4 regions of the Sporosarcina sp. FA15 genome follow, and region 2 is predicted to be linked to each of the others. Evidence: riboswitches for the same ligand, from Rfam matches in the RefSeq annotation. Region 2 holds a riboswitch; each other region holds the start of a gene.
What was found. Region 2 has a riboswitch for S-adenosylmethionine ahead of metK (methionine adenosyltransferase). Riboswitches for the same ligand answer to the same signal wherever they lie in the genome.

Region 1 (3,171 bases), 970 kb from region 2:
GAAGCGAATCCGCATTGCGGACTTAAGCATAGTTGTTCAAGTGGCACGTATTGTGCGGCTTCTTGAATACGCGCAATGACCGCATCCTTGTCTTCCATTTCTCCATTTTTCGAAGTAACAACACCAAGGACAACCTTCGCTCCGCCGTTTGGCACATGATCCAACGGTTTAAAGTCTCCTGAACGCTCGTCATCATATTCAAGGAAGAAGCCATCCACTTTTTCTTTTGCAAGAAGTGTGGGTGCAATCAGTGCGTAGCTTCCCTCAAACGCCCACGTCGATTGGTAATTTCCACGACATAGGTGTGTTGTTACGAAAAGATCTTCAGGTTTGTCTTCCAAAACGCCATTAATGACGCGTAGTGCCAAGTCGATTAGTTGTTCTCTTGAATAGGCTCCGTCGTTAAACGGGATATTCGGCGCAGAAAGCCCCGCAATATAGACATCATCCAACTGCAAGTAGCGTACACCAGCTTCGTAAAATGCTTTCAAAGCATCTTTGTATGCTTGAATAACATCTTTGGCAAATTCTTCAATGTCAGGGTAAATCGTTTCATCACGAATTCCGATATTAAAGAGCTGATTCGGACTTGGAATCGTTTGTTTCGCAACGGCACGGCCGCCTACGATTTCATTAAACTCAACAAAGTCTTGAATGAATGGATGATTAGGGTCAAACGAAATCTTGCCTGTGTTTCGAACGTTATATCGTTCTGTTTCAATACCATCAAATACGTAGCCAGTCTCTGGCACATACCCTTCAATTCCGTTCAAATGCTCCAAGAAGTCTAAATGCCACCACGTACGTCTAAATTCACCGTCTGTTACAAGTTCCAAGCCAACTTCGATTTGCTTATCAACCACCCGTTTAATTTCCTGTGTTTCTACTTCTCGTAATTGTTGTGCAGTAACTATGCCTTCTTTGAAGTCTTTGCGCGCTTTATGCAAATTATCTGGTCGTAGTAAACTTCCAACGTGATCCGCTCTGAATGGTGCTTTCGTTAGTGTTGTCGATTGATTTGTCATGGTATATTCCTTCTTTCTTTTTTAGAAGTAAATTACGGTTTTATTAGGTCAGGAGTGCAAATGAGCAAATCCTCTTTTTTTCTTATGGCTATTACGCGAATGAGCGGACCTTTTTTCTTTTCTTACGGCGGGAGCGCGAATGAGCGGGCCCTTTTTCTTTTCTTACGGCAGGATCGCGAATGAGCGGACTGGGAATCCCGATGCTTTTTCTGGCTTCGGAACGATGTTAAAAATGACCGCGCCTTTTGAGGGCACTTTATCTAGGTTTGTTAATAGCTCAATTTGGTAGGTATCTTGTTCAAGAACATAATATTCACCTAACAGAGCTTGGTTCTTTTGAAAATCAATGGCTGAATCCGTATCGAAAGTTTCATGACCGACAGCCTTTACTTTTCTTTCATCAAATAAAAACTTCAAAGCAGCAAGGCCCCAACCCGGTATACGGTTATTCCCATCGGCATCTTTATTGCAAAATGCCTCATTATCCGGCCAGCGTTTGCCACAATCTGTGCGTAATGCCACAAATGTACCTGCCTCAATTTGCCCGTGCTGAGCTTCAAACTTCAGAATATCTTCAACAGTTAATGTAAAATCATGGTTTGCATCAGATTCTTTCGATTTATCGATGACCACCAGCGGTAATACCAATTCTTTCAAACCCAATTCATCCAAGTATCTTGTATCACGAACGAAGTGAATTGGTGCATCAATATGTGTGCCGTACTGTCCCGCAAATTTAAAGCTCTGTGCGAAAAATCCATCATCGTGATCAAATAATGTTGTAAACTCTGCTGCATCAAATGCTGAAAAACGGGGTGAGTCAGGCCCGAAAGTATGTGTTAAATCAACCCATTCTTTCTTTTTTAATAAAGCAATTGCATTGATTAATTCATTTGACACAATAATTCTCCCTTCATTTTTTGAAGGTAACTTTAGTCTCCAGAAGTAACAAAAGCGAAGGGCGCCCGCTTAGATGCGTCAGGCATAAGATGAAGATGCGTAGCGGCGTTCTTTGCCGCAGAGCAGCTTTAACTTATGACCCAAGCATCTGGCGCCCGGAGCCTAGACGAAACAAAAAACCTCTTCTAAATTTCAAGAAGAGGTTTTGGCGAATTCGCTATTTGCTCTTCTCATCTCCAAGCAGTAAGCATTACACTTACGCTTCTGGAATTAGCACAGTACTTTTACAAGTCTGTTGCTGAGGTATCATCGGGCCAGTCCCTACACCTCTCTGGATAAGAAAGTTACGTATTTAGTTGTTAATTAGTACAATACAGTCTTCCGAATAGATTGTCAATACACAAAACATTAATTATTTAGATTATACTAGTTTTTACAATGAAACATTTTATGTGAAAAGTAGAAATGGCTTTGAAATGATACGCGGCACAACGGAAAAAAACCCACAACTTGCGTGGGCTTTTCCATAACAAATTATTTAATGTTTCATCTCACTCCGCAATTTCCGATGTTCACGGCGTGCGGGGCCTGTTTCAAATAGACTCTTTTCAGCCTCTGTTTCCGGATAAATGCCCGGCACAGGAGTAGGCTTGTTATTTTCATCCATGGCAACCATCGTTAGGAAGGATTCGGTTGTTAGTTTTGTTTCGCCCGTAAGCAGGTTCATTGAATGGACCGATACAAACACTTCCATCGATGTACGGCCTGTTGACGTGACAATTGCCTCAAGTTCAAGTACATCTCCAACACGCGCCGACGATACAAAATCGACTGAATCGATTGAAGCAGTTACAACCGCTGTTTTTGAATGTTTCATTGCCGTGATATCAGCGATTTCATCTATATACGCGAGAACTTTTCCGCCGAAAATTGTCTGCAGATGATTGGTATCTGGCGGCAGTACTAGCTTCGTCTGGATTGTTCGTGATTGGCCCATTGGTCTTTTTTCTTGCATACGACAAACTCCTTTGTAGTAGAACATATTCAATTTGTGATAAAAGGAAACTTTTCCATCAATCATTCCGTATATATAGTATACACATACTGGGGGAAGATTAATGCTGAAATTTATTGATAAATACTATGAAAAAATCACCTGGTCGATTATATTACTTGGACTTATTTTATTGTTTGTAGCAAATGACTATCTATCACTCGTATTATTTTTATATCTACTTATAAGAGC
Region 2 (3,171 bases):
TTATAAATAAAAAGATTACTAAACCAATTAACACAAATAACGCAACAACCCCAACCAGTAGTAACAAACCTATTAAACTCATAGCCCGACGCTCTCTCCTCTCCGATCAGGTTTCACTTTATAACAATTGTATCATTTGTTTATAGCTCCTGTGATGAGAGTGTACGACAGATTCGCTACACTCTATGACGCCCGCTAAATCAAACATCCTAAACAGAAAAAACACCAAAAAACAGGGAAATCCTGCCTTTCAGTGTTTACACTACATTATTTCCCTGCTAACTCTTTCAATGCATCAGCTTTATCCGTTTGTTCCCACGGTAGATCAATGTCTGTACGGCCGAAGTGACCGTATGCAGCTGTTTGTTTATAAATTGGGCGGCGCAGATCAAGCATTTTGATGATGCCTGCTGGACGAAGGTCAAACAGTCCACGCGTAAGCTCAACAAGTTTACTTTCCTCGACTGTGCCTGTTCCAAATGTATCGATAGAAATCGATACAGGTTGTGCAACACCGATTGCATAAGCAAGTTGCACTTCACATCGATCTGCAAGTCCTGCAGCGACAATGTTCTTCGCAACATAACGTGCCGCATATGAAGCCGAGCGGTCCACTTTCGTCGCATCTTTCCCAGAAAACGCACCGCCGCCATGACGCGCATAACCACCGTACGTGTCAACGATGATTTTACGGCCAGTAAGACCTGCATCTCCTTGAGGTCCCCCTATTACGAAGCGGCCAGTTGGGTTGATGAAGTACTTCGTGTCTTCATCGATTAAATCAGTTGGTACAACCGGGTTTATGACGAATTCTTTAATATCACGCTGAATTTGCTCAAGTGTTATTTCAGGGTGATGTTGCGCTGAAATAACAATTGTATCGATGCGTACTGGTTTATTGTTTTCATCATATTCAACAGTCACTTGTGTTTTTCCATCCGGACGCAGATACGTAAGGGTTTCATCTTTGCGTACTTGTGCAAGTCGGAATGATAATTTATGAGCTAGGCTAATTGGTAACGGCATCAGTTCCGGTGTTTCATTACAAGCGTAACCGAACATCAAACCTTGGTCACCAGCTCCAATTGCTTCAAGTTCATCATCTGTCATCGAACCTTCACGCGCTTCAAGTGCCTGGTCAACGCCTGCAGCGATGTCGGCTGATTGTTCATCGATCGCAGTCAAAACTGCAGATGTTTCCCAATCAAATCCGTATTTCGCGCGTACATAACCAATTTCTTTAACAGTTTCACGCACAACTTTCGGGATATCGACATATGTTGTCGTCGTAATTTCTCCTGCAACGAGGACAAGTCCTGTTGTAATTGTCGTTTCACATGCAACACGTGCATTTGGATCTTCTGCCAATATAGCATCTAGAATAGCATCCGAAATTTGGTCACACATTTTGTCCGGGTGTCCTTCAGTTACCGATTCTGAAGTAAATAGTCGGCGATTTGTCATGTTATTTCCTCCTTATATCCTACGAGATTGATACGGTACTCATATGTCCCATGTAGAGTCTTTTCTAAATGAAAAGACTACAAGCCATTGCGAGCTCTATACACGAGGATTAAGGGCGATATCATATAAAAAGCCCTTCGCTCACGTAATAATACATGAGGAAAGGCATGATTTCATAAGCACCTTTCACTCTTATCATACAAGGACTGTGCCTTGCTACAGGTTTGGCACCTTCGCGCAGACAAAACGTCTGTGCAGGTTGCCGGGTTTCATAGGGCCTGACCCCTCCACCAGCTCGGGATAAGAGTATCCGTTCAACTATATATGCTACGAAAAATCTTGTTGCATGTCAAATCTTTTTACCCATTTTGCGTATAAATCCTTGAGGTTTGAATTAGTATAGATTATTATTCTTAATGTGTTATACTAATTCAATAATGTGATGACACCCAATTGATTGGGACTATATGCAAAGGACGGTACATACTTATGATATCTGCGAAAATTAGTGATGACCTCAACAAACTTCTTTCTGGGAAAAATGTAAAAGTTCAACTTTCAGTTCCACAACTTGTTGAAAAAGCGATTTCACGTGGTGAAGCTCAATTGACATCAGACGGAGCGGTTACAGCTCAGACAGGCAAATATACAGGTCGTTCACCTAAGGACAAATACATTGTTGAGGAAGCGTCCTCCAAAGACAAAATCGATTGGGGCAACGTCAATCGTCCAATCTCTTCTGAAATTTTCGATTCATTATATAATAAAGTAATTACTCATTTGAGAACAAAAGACGAACTGTTCGTCTTCAAAGGTTTTGCAGGCGCAGATCCAGCTTCACGACTATCCATTCAAGTTGTGAATGAATTTGCATGGCATAACCTGTTTGTTCACAACTTGTTCATCCGCCCAACTGAAGAAGAACTAGTACAACATGAATCACAATTTACAATCGTTTCGGCTCCTTCATTTAAAGCTGATCCTGTGGTCGATGGTACGAATTCAGAGACATTCATTATCGTATCAATGGAAAAACGTATTGTTCTTATCGGTGGAACTGAATACGCTGGCGAAATGAAAAAATCAATCTTCTCAATCATGAACTACTTACTTCCTGAAAATGGAATTATGCCGATGCACTGTTCGGCAAACGTTGGTGAAGACGGTGATGTTGCCCTATTCTTCGGTCTTTCTGGAACAGGTAAAACAACACTTTCGGCAGATGCAAACCGTAAATTAATCGGCGATGACGAGCATGGCTGGTCTGACACTGGTGTCTTCAATATCGAAGGCGGTTGCTATGCAAAATGTATTAATTTATCACAAGAAAAAGAACCTGAAATTTTTGGTGCAATTCGTTTTGGTTCCGTACTAGAAAACGTTGTCGTCGATCCGGAAACACGCATTCCTGACTACGATGATGGTTCATTAACTGAAAACACGCGTGCAGCTTATCCTATCCAAGCAATTGATAACATCGTTGACCCTTCTGTTGCTGGTCATCCGAAAACGATTGTATTCTTAACGGCAGATGCGTTTGGCGTGCTACCTCCAATCTCGAAGTTAACAAAAGAACAAGCAATGTATCACTTCCTAAGCGGGTTCACTTCGAAGCTTGCCGGAACTGAGCGTGGTATCACATCACCTGAAGCAACGTTCTCAACGTGCTTCGGTTCACCTTTCCTTCCACTTCCAGCGACAGTATAC
Region 3 (3,171 bases), 490 kb from region 2:
TGACAGACATAACGATGGGGTTGTTATTGCCCATCATGACATAGACTGCAAATATAAAAATAGTTACAGTCAGTACAGCGGTTAGTACAGCAAGGACGTTACGTCGCCCATTTGGACGATTGGCCACTATGTCAGAAATTTTGCCGCCAAGAGGAAAACCAATGATTCCGGCCAAACCATTAAACGATGCAATCAAAGCGGCAGCCATTAACGCACCGCCACCGAAATCTTTGACGATAGAGACGGACCAAAATCCGTAAAACCATAGATGCCACATGATAGGGATAAAGAACAAGTACAATAAGAAAAGATTCTTATTCGCTATTAACGGTTTTATTTCAGACTTCTTCGTTGTGTATAAATAAAGTATTAAGAGCGGACAAAGTGCAACAAGAATGACCGCAATCGCGATAGAGGATAGACCTAGTTTGACGGAAAAGTAATAGATGCCCATCACTATGACAAGAAAAACGGCGGAGTACATGGACATGTACAATAGCCCTTTGCCAAACTGTGCTTTAATACCAGGTGAAGTTAAATCTACAGAAGCACTTGAATCGTTTTTGGGCTTCATATATTTAAATAGTAGGAGTGCAATAATGAGTGTAATTGTTCCGGTCACGAAAAAAGGAAAGCGCCAAGCCCCTTCACCCATAAATGGTTCTGCGACTGTAATAAGATAAGGGACGCCAAGTGTGCCCGCTGTCAGACCAACAGATAATCCGGTAAGCGCCACGCCCATTCCTAATCCAACTTTTTCAGGAGGTGTATGATAGGCAATATAAGAGCGGTCATTCGAATAAAAAACGCCTTCGCCTAGCCCGAGTAGGATTCGGAAAAGAATAAATGCAACAAGGCCTCCCACCAAACCCGTTAATAAAGTGGCGATTCCAGCCCAAACAATACTTAAAATGATAATAGCACGATAGCCAAACCTGTCCCCAAAGTAGCCACCAGGAAATTGCATTAACATAAAACCGGCAAAAAATAAACTACCAATCAATCCGCCAATTCCATGGGGGTTTGCCACGTCTGCAAAAAAAGAAACTTCATTTTCAATCATATATGTAATGATCGGCCCAGTTGCAACCCGGTCAACGTAAGAAACAAACCAACCTAAAAATAACAAGCCCCAAATCGTATGATACCTTTGCAAGCCTTCCTTTTTCATTCCTCACACATCCAATTCTATTGTTAATAAAACAAAATGCCCCTCCACTGTGTTAGTAGAGAGGCATTCGAGAGAAAATACCCTCTCATTTTCCAAAGCATAGTGCTTTGCAGGAATTAGCACCTTATCAACATGATTGTTGAATGGTTGCCGGGTTTCATAGGGCCAGCCCCTCCACCGCTCTTCATAAGAGTTTTATTAGCCTATTTAATTTGTAAAGGTTACTGCCAAACGTCTTGCGCGATAGTTACAACATGACGAACTTTTTCCCATTGTTGTTCTTCAGTTAACTGATTACCTTCTTCTGTTGATGCGAAGCCGCATTGTGGGCTTAAGCATAGTTGATCTAAAGGAACATACTTTGTGGCCTCTGCTATTCTTGCTTTAAGCAGTTCAGGGGCCTCTAATTCGCCGAATTTAGAGGTGATCAAGCCTAATACGACGAAAAGGTCAGGGCGATTGACATGGCGCAACGGTTCAAAACTGCCGGAGCGTTCGTCGTCAAACTCAAGGAAAAGACCGTCAACATCTAATCCGCCGAAAATTGTTTCGGATACATCCTCGTAGCCACCACTAGAAAAATAGGTCGATTTGAAGTTGCCGCGGCAAATATGCATCGTCACGAGCAAGTCGGCAGGCCTTTTCGCGATGGATTCATTGATGGCACGTGCCGATAGTTGTACAAGTTTGTCAGGATTTTGCCCCTTCGCTTTCAATGTTTCCCTTCCTTCTTCCGATAAGAAGGAAGCCCAAGACGTGTCATCGATTTGAAGATAACGACATCCCTCATCGTACAGTGCTTGAATTACGTCTTGATAGGCTGTAACCAAGTCATCAAATAACTCTTCGTCATTTGCATAGATGCCTTCTTCGAATGTCGCTCTGTGAATCAGCATATTCGGGCTTGGAATCGTGAATTTTGCGACTGCATCACCTGCGATACTTTTCAGGAACTTGAAGTGTTCAATCATGTAATGGTCGCTAAACCCAATTTTTCCTGTCACTCTAATGCCGTGTGCTTTCGTTACAACACCATTGAATTGGAGTCCTTTATCTGTTTCGAAAAACTCAACGCCGTCAAAGCCAGAAAGGAAGTCAAAATGCCACCATTTACGGCGGAATTCTCCGTCCGTCACAGAATTAAGTCCAGCTTCTTTTTGCTTTTCGACGAGCTTTGTAATTTCTTCGTCTTCGATTGTGCGTAATTCCTCGGCAGTGATATCACCGGTTTCTCTTTGCAAACGCGCCTGCTTTAGGCGTTCTGGTCTTAAAAAGCTCCCGACGTGATCTGCTTTAAATGGTGCTTTCGTCAAAGTTTGTTCGGCTATAGGTTTTGTCAATTTAAATTCCTTCTTTCCAATATAATAATGTTTTCTTTAATGGTACTTAATTAGGTATGGCAACTTTTTCACTTGTTTTAATCAAGGCTTGATCAAAATCGGCAATCAAGTCATCGACATGCTCGAGTCCAACAGAAAAACGTAGCAGACCATCGGTAATACCACGTTTCTCCCGTTGTTCTTTAGGCATGGCGGCATGGGACATCGTTGCAGGATAGGAGAGAATTGATTCAACTCCGCCTAGACTTACTGCGAAAACGGGTATCCGAACGTTTTCAACAAAGGCCTTTGCTGCATCTCTGTTTGGCAAACGGAAAGATAAGACAGCGCCTGGACTTGTCGATTGTTTCGAGTGGATTGCGTGTCCTGGATGACTTGCTAACCCTGGATAAAACACCTCTTCTACTAACGGGTGGTCGTTCAAGTACGAGGCTATTTTACTCGCCGATTCGGATGACTGTGTTAAACGGGCACCTAGCGTTTTAATTCCTTGGATTAGCGCGTAAGAATCTTGTGCGCCTAGAATAGAGCCGAAAGAATTTTGAATGAAGGCCAATCGATTGCCAAGTTCTTCCCCCTTTGTAACCGCTAGCCCAGCAATGATATCGCTATGCCCCGATAAAAACTTGGTAGCACTATGAACAACGATATCAACTCCAA
Region 4 (3,171 bases), 1.0 Mb from region 2:
CTGCGAATTCGACAAGTTCGATTTCAATTCCTTCTTTTGCCGCTTTTTCTTTCAGCAATGGCCATTGGACACCATCTGCACCGTTGACACCAATTTTCACTTTGACTGTATCACTATTTCCGCTTTCTTTCCCGCCGCAAGCAGCGAGTACAATAGCAGTTAATACTGCTAAACTTACTAACCATAATTTCCTCATTTAATTCGTCTCCTTTTAGTTGAATGATTGTATTTTTTAAAGATTATTAAGTATAAGATTCTTTGACCTGGAACAGTGTCTAGCTCCAGGCATCTTGCACTTTTCCCAGATTACCGACGCATGATTTTTTTAGAAAGTGTATTGCCAAGCCATTGTGCTAATTGCACCATGATGATTAAAATGACGACCGTAACGAGCATGACACTACCGTCGAACCGTTGATAACCGTATGTCATCGCGACATGTCCAAGACCTCCGCCGCCAACTGTTCCGGCAACTGCCGAGAAATCGATCAGACTGACGGAAACGAAGGTAAGTCCTAAAATAAGTGGACCCAATGCTTCTGGTATCAAAACCGTGAAGATAATCCGAAGAGGGCTTGCACCCATTGCCTGTGCTGCTTCAATAACGCCAGGATCAATGCTGACCAAGTTATTTTCAACAACTCGGGCAATGACGAATGTTGCAACAATTGTCATCGGAAAAATGGCTGCTGCGGTTCCGATTGTTGTCCCGACAACTAATCTTGTCAGTTGTGAAATGGCTACTAAGAAGATGATGAACGGAACAGGCCGAACGATGTTAATGACTATATTTAATATTTGAGAAACAAGTTTGTTTTCCAAAATATTATTTTGCCTAGTGACAAATAATAGCAGGCCAATTGCAATTCCAAAAATGGAACCAAAAACGAGAGTGGCGATTACCATGATCAGTGTTTCACCGGTTGCTTCTACAATCCGGGGCCAAAATGTAAGCCAATCAACGTTCATCTTGTAGGACCTCCTCTATGTCTACAATTAATTCAAGTTCTTTTAATACATGGCTTACAGCATCCGTTTCTCCTTCAAATGAAACAAGTAGATTGCCAAAAAATCGTTCCTGTAATTCTCGAACTGAACCGTAAACGATGTTGAAATCAACATCGTGTTTACGTGTAACTTTTGAAAGAACAGGATCACTTGCAATATCTCCTTTGAAAATAACTCGATATAACTTGGTACCACCTTTTGATTGCCACTCATTAATCAATTTTTCTGAAGGTAGATCCTGCTGCACGGATTGGATGAATCGTTGTGTTGTCGAATGTTGAGGATCAGTAAATGTTTCAAAAACATCACCTGTTTCGATTACTTCTCCATTTTCCATGACCGCTACTTTGTCGCAAATTGTTTGAATAACATGCATTTCATGTGTGATAAGGAGGATTGTAATACCCAAATCCTTATTCACCTTTTTCAACAACCGCAGTATATCGGCGGTCGTATCAGGATCTAGTGCAGATGTGGCTTCATCACAGATTAGGATGTCTGGTGAAGTGGCGAGTGCTCTGGCTATACCTACGCGTTGCTTTTGCCCTCCTGATAGTTGGTCCGGATAATCTTTAGCTTTATCGGCCAGGCCAACGAAGTCCAATAATTCCTCGACGCGTTCCGCAATTGCTTTTTTTTGCATTCCGCCAAGTTTCAAAGGATACGCGATGTTTCCTGCAACTGTCCGTGAGTTCAGCAAGTTGAAGTTCTGAAAAATCATGCCGATGTTGCGACGTTGCGTCCGTAAATCTTTTGAGGATAATGTACTGACGTCGATGTCTCGAATGAAAACAGAGCCTGAAGTCGGGCGTTCAAGCATATTTACTAACCGTAGCAATGTGCTTTTTCCAGCGCCGCTAAAACCGATGATGCCGAAAATTTCACCTTTTTCAACGAAAAGAGAAACATCTTTTACCGCATGTACCTCACGCTTCCCAAGGGCGAACGTCTTGGATGCATTTTTAAATTCAATCATGTATTGACCCCCTAAGTACTTCGTTAATTCTGTGCGGACAACGGATGCAACTAGCAAAATGACTTGTGACCCCGAGCATCTGGCCGCTGAAGCTAGATAGTTGTAAGAACGAAAAAAATCCCTCTTTTTCTTAAAATAGATAAGAAAAAGAAGGATTCTAATAAAAGAAGCCATCTCGTTCTCATCTTCCAAACGCATACGCGTCTGTAGGAGTTGGCACAGTGTTCATTGGTCATGAACCTGTTGCCGAGATGTCATAGGGCCTGTCCCTCGATCTCTCTGGATAAGAAAGTGATGTAGTGCTATTCGATTGTTGCAAGAATTGAATCTAACTCTAGTGTGCAAATTAGGTAAAGTCAATGAATTTACTAAAGTAAAATAATTCAGATTACTAATAGTCGTAAACAATTTCAGAATTCTGATACACTTAAAGTGATAGAGAAAGCGGTGTGAGAATGACAATTTTTATATTTATTAGCATTATACTTTTTGCGTCCATTTTACAGACAAGTACAGGATTTGGTTTTTCGATCATGGCGACACCTTTTCTACTCATGATTTTCAATCCGATGGAGGCCATTCAGATAAACCTAGTTTTGTCGCTTGTTATTTCGAGCGCACTTATTGCTAAAATACGTAAAGATGTGGATACAGACCTATTAAAAAAGTTGATAATCGGGAGCTTATCTGGACTGCCAATTGGTATCATTTTGTTCATTTCGGCGGATATCAACAAATTGAAAACGGGCATAGGCATTGTTCTTCTTTTGCTAACACTGCTGCTTGTCCTGAACCTTCGAATTAAGAGAACTAAACGTGGGGACTTTGTTGTTGGCGGATTATCCGGTACATTGACGACAGGAATTGGCATGCCAGGTCCGCCGCTTTTGCTCTACTTTGCAGGAACAGCTATGCAAAAAGAAACATTACGTGCAACGACACTCGCGTTTTATTTATTCATCTATTCCGTTAGTCTACTCATTCAAGTGCTTTTTGTTGGTACAAATAAAGGTATCTGGACCTCAATCGGAATGGCACTGCCGCTAGTATTTGTTGGATTGTATCTAGGACAACTACTATTCCGTCATATCAGTCAAAAGACCTTTCGGATCTTCACATATGGTATTTTACTATTTACGGGCGTTTATTTATTAATAAAATGAGAAAGTAATTTATAGAATGGAGAT

Region 1: it holds a riboswitch for S-adenosylmethionine, as region 2 does, so the genes downstream of both, ACP8HG_RS17310 (cyclase family protein) here and metK (methionine adenosyltransferase) in region 2, are expected to answer to the same signal.
Region 3: it holds a riboswitch for S-adenosylmethionine, as region 2 does, so the genes downstream of both, ACP8HG_RS19765 (MFS transporter) here and metK (methionine adenosyltransferase) in region 2, are expected to answer to the same signal.
Region 4: it holds a riboswitch for S-adenosylmethionine, as region 2 does, so the genes downstream of both, ACP8HG_RS17125 (methionine ABC transporter ATP-binding protein) here and metK (methionine adenosyltransferase) in region 2, are expected to answer to the same signal.

What each region holds. Positions count from the first base shown of each region.
Region 1 covers NZ_CP188818.1:3,671,247-3,674,417, reverse strand. Annotated here, with positions in the region: gene ACP8HG_RS17315 (5-methyltetrahydropteroyltriglutamate--homocysteine S-methyltransferase) at 1-1,025, opposite strand, end outside; gene ACP8HG_RS17310 (cyclase family protein) at 1,188-1,925, opposite strand; SAM riboswitch class I at 2,153-2,267, opposite strand; gene ACP8HG_RS17305 (acyl-CoA thioesterase) at 2,464-2,940, opposite strand; gene ACP8HG_RS17300 (hypothetical protein) at 3,044-3,171, shown strand, end outside.
Region 2 covers NZ_CP188818.1:21,384-24,554, reverse strand. Annotated here, with positions in the region: gene metK (methionine adenosyltransferase) at 268-1,464, opposite strand; SAM riboswitch class I at 1,654-1,771, opposite strand; gene pckA (phosphoenolpyruvate carboxykinase (ATP)) at 1,954-3,171, shown strand, end outside.
Region 3 covers NZ_CP188818.1:4,153,508-4,156,678, forward strand. Annotated here, with positions in the region: gene ACP8HG_RS19765 (MFS transporter) at 1-1,171, opposite strand, end outside; SAM riboswitch class I at 1,254-1,364, opposite strand; gene ACP8HG_RS19770 (5-methyltetrahydropteroyltriglutamate--homocysteine S-methyltransferase) at 1,393-2,511, opposite strand; gene metC (cystathionine beta-lyase) at 2,558-3,171, opposite strand, start outside.
Region 4 covers NZ_CP188818.1:3,634,465-3,637,635, forward strand. Annotated here, with positions in the region: gene ACP8HG_RS17115 (MetQ/NlpA family ABC transporter substrate-binding protein) at 1-196, opposite strand, end outside; gene ACP8HG_RS17120 (methionine ABC transporter permease) at 307-969, opposite strand; gene ACP8HG_RS17125 (methionine ABC transporter ATP-binding protein) at 959-1,984, opposite strand; SAM riboswitch class I at 2,163-2,274, opposite strand; gene ACP8HG_RS17130 (sulfite exporter TauE/SafE family protein) at 2,440-3,147, shown strand.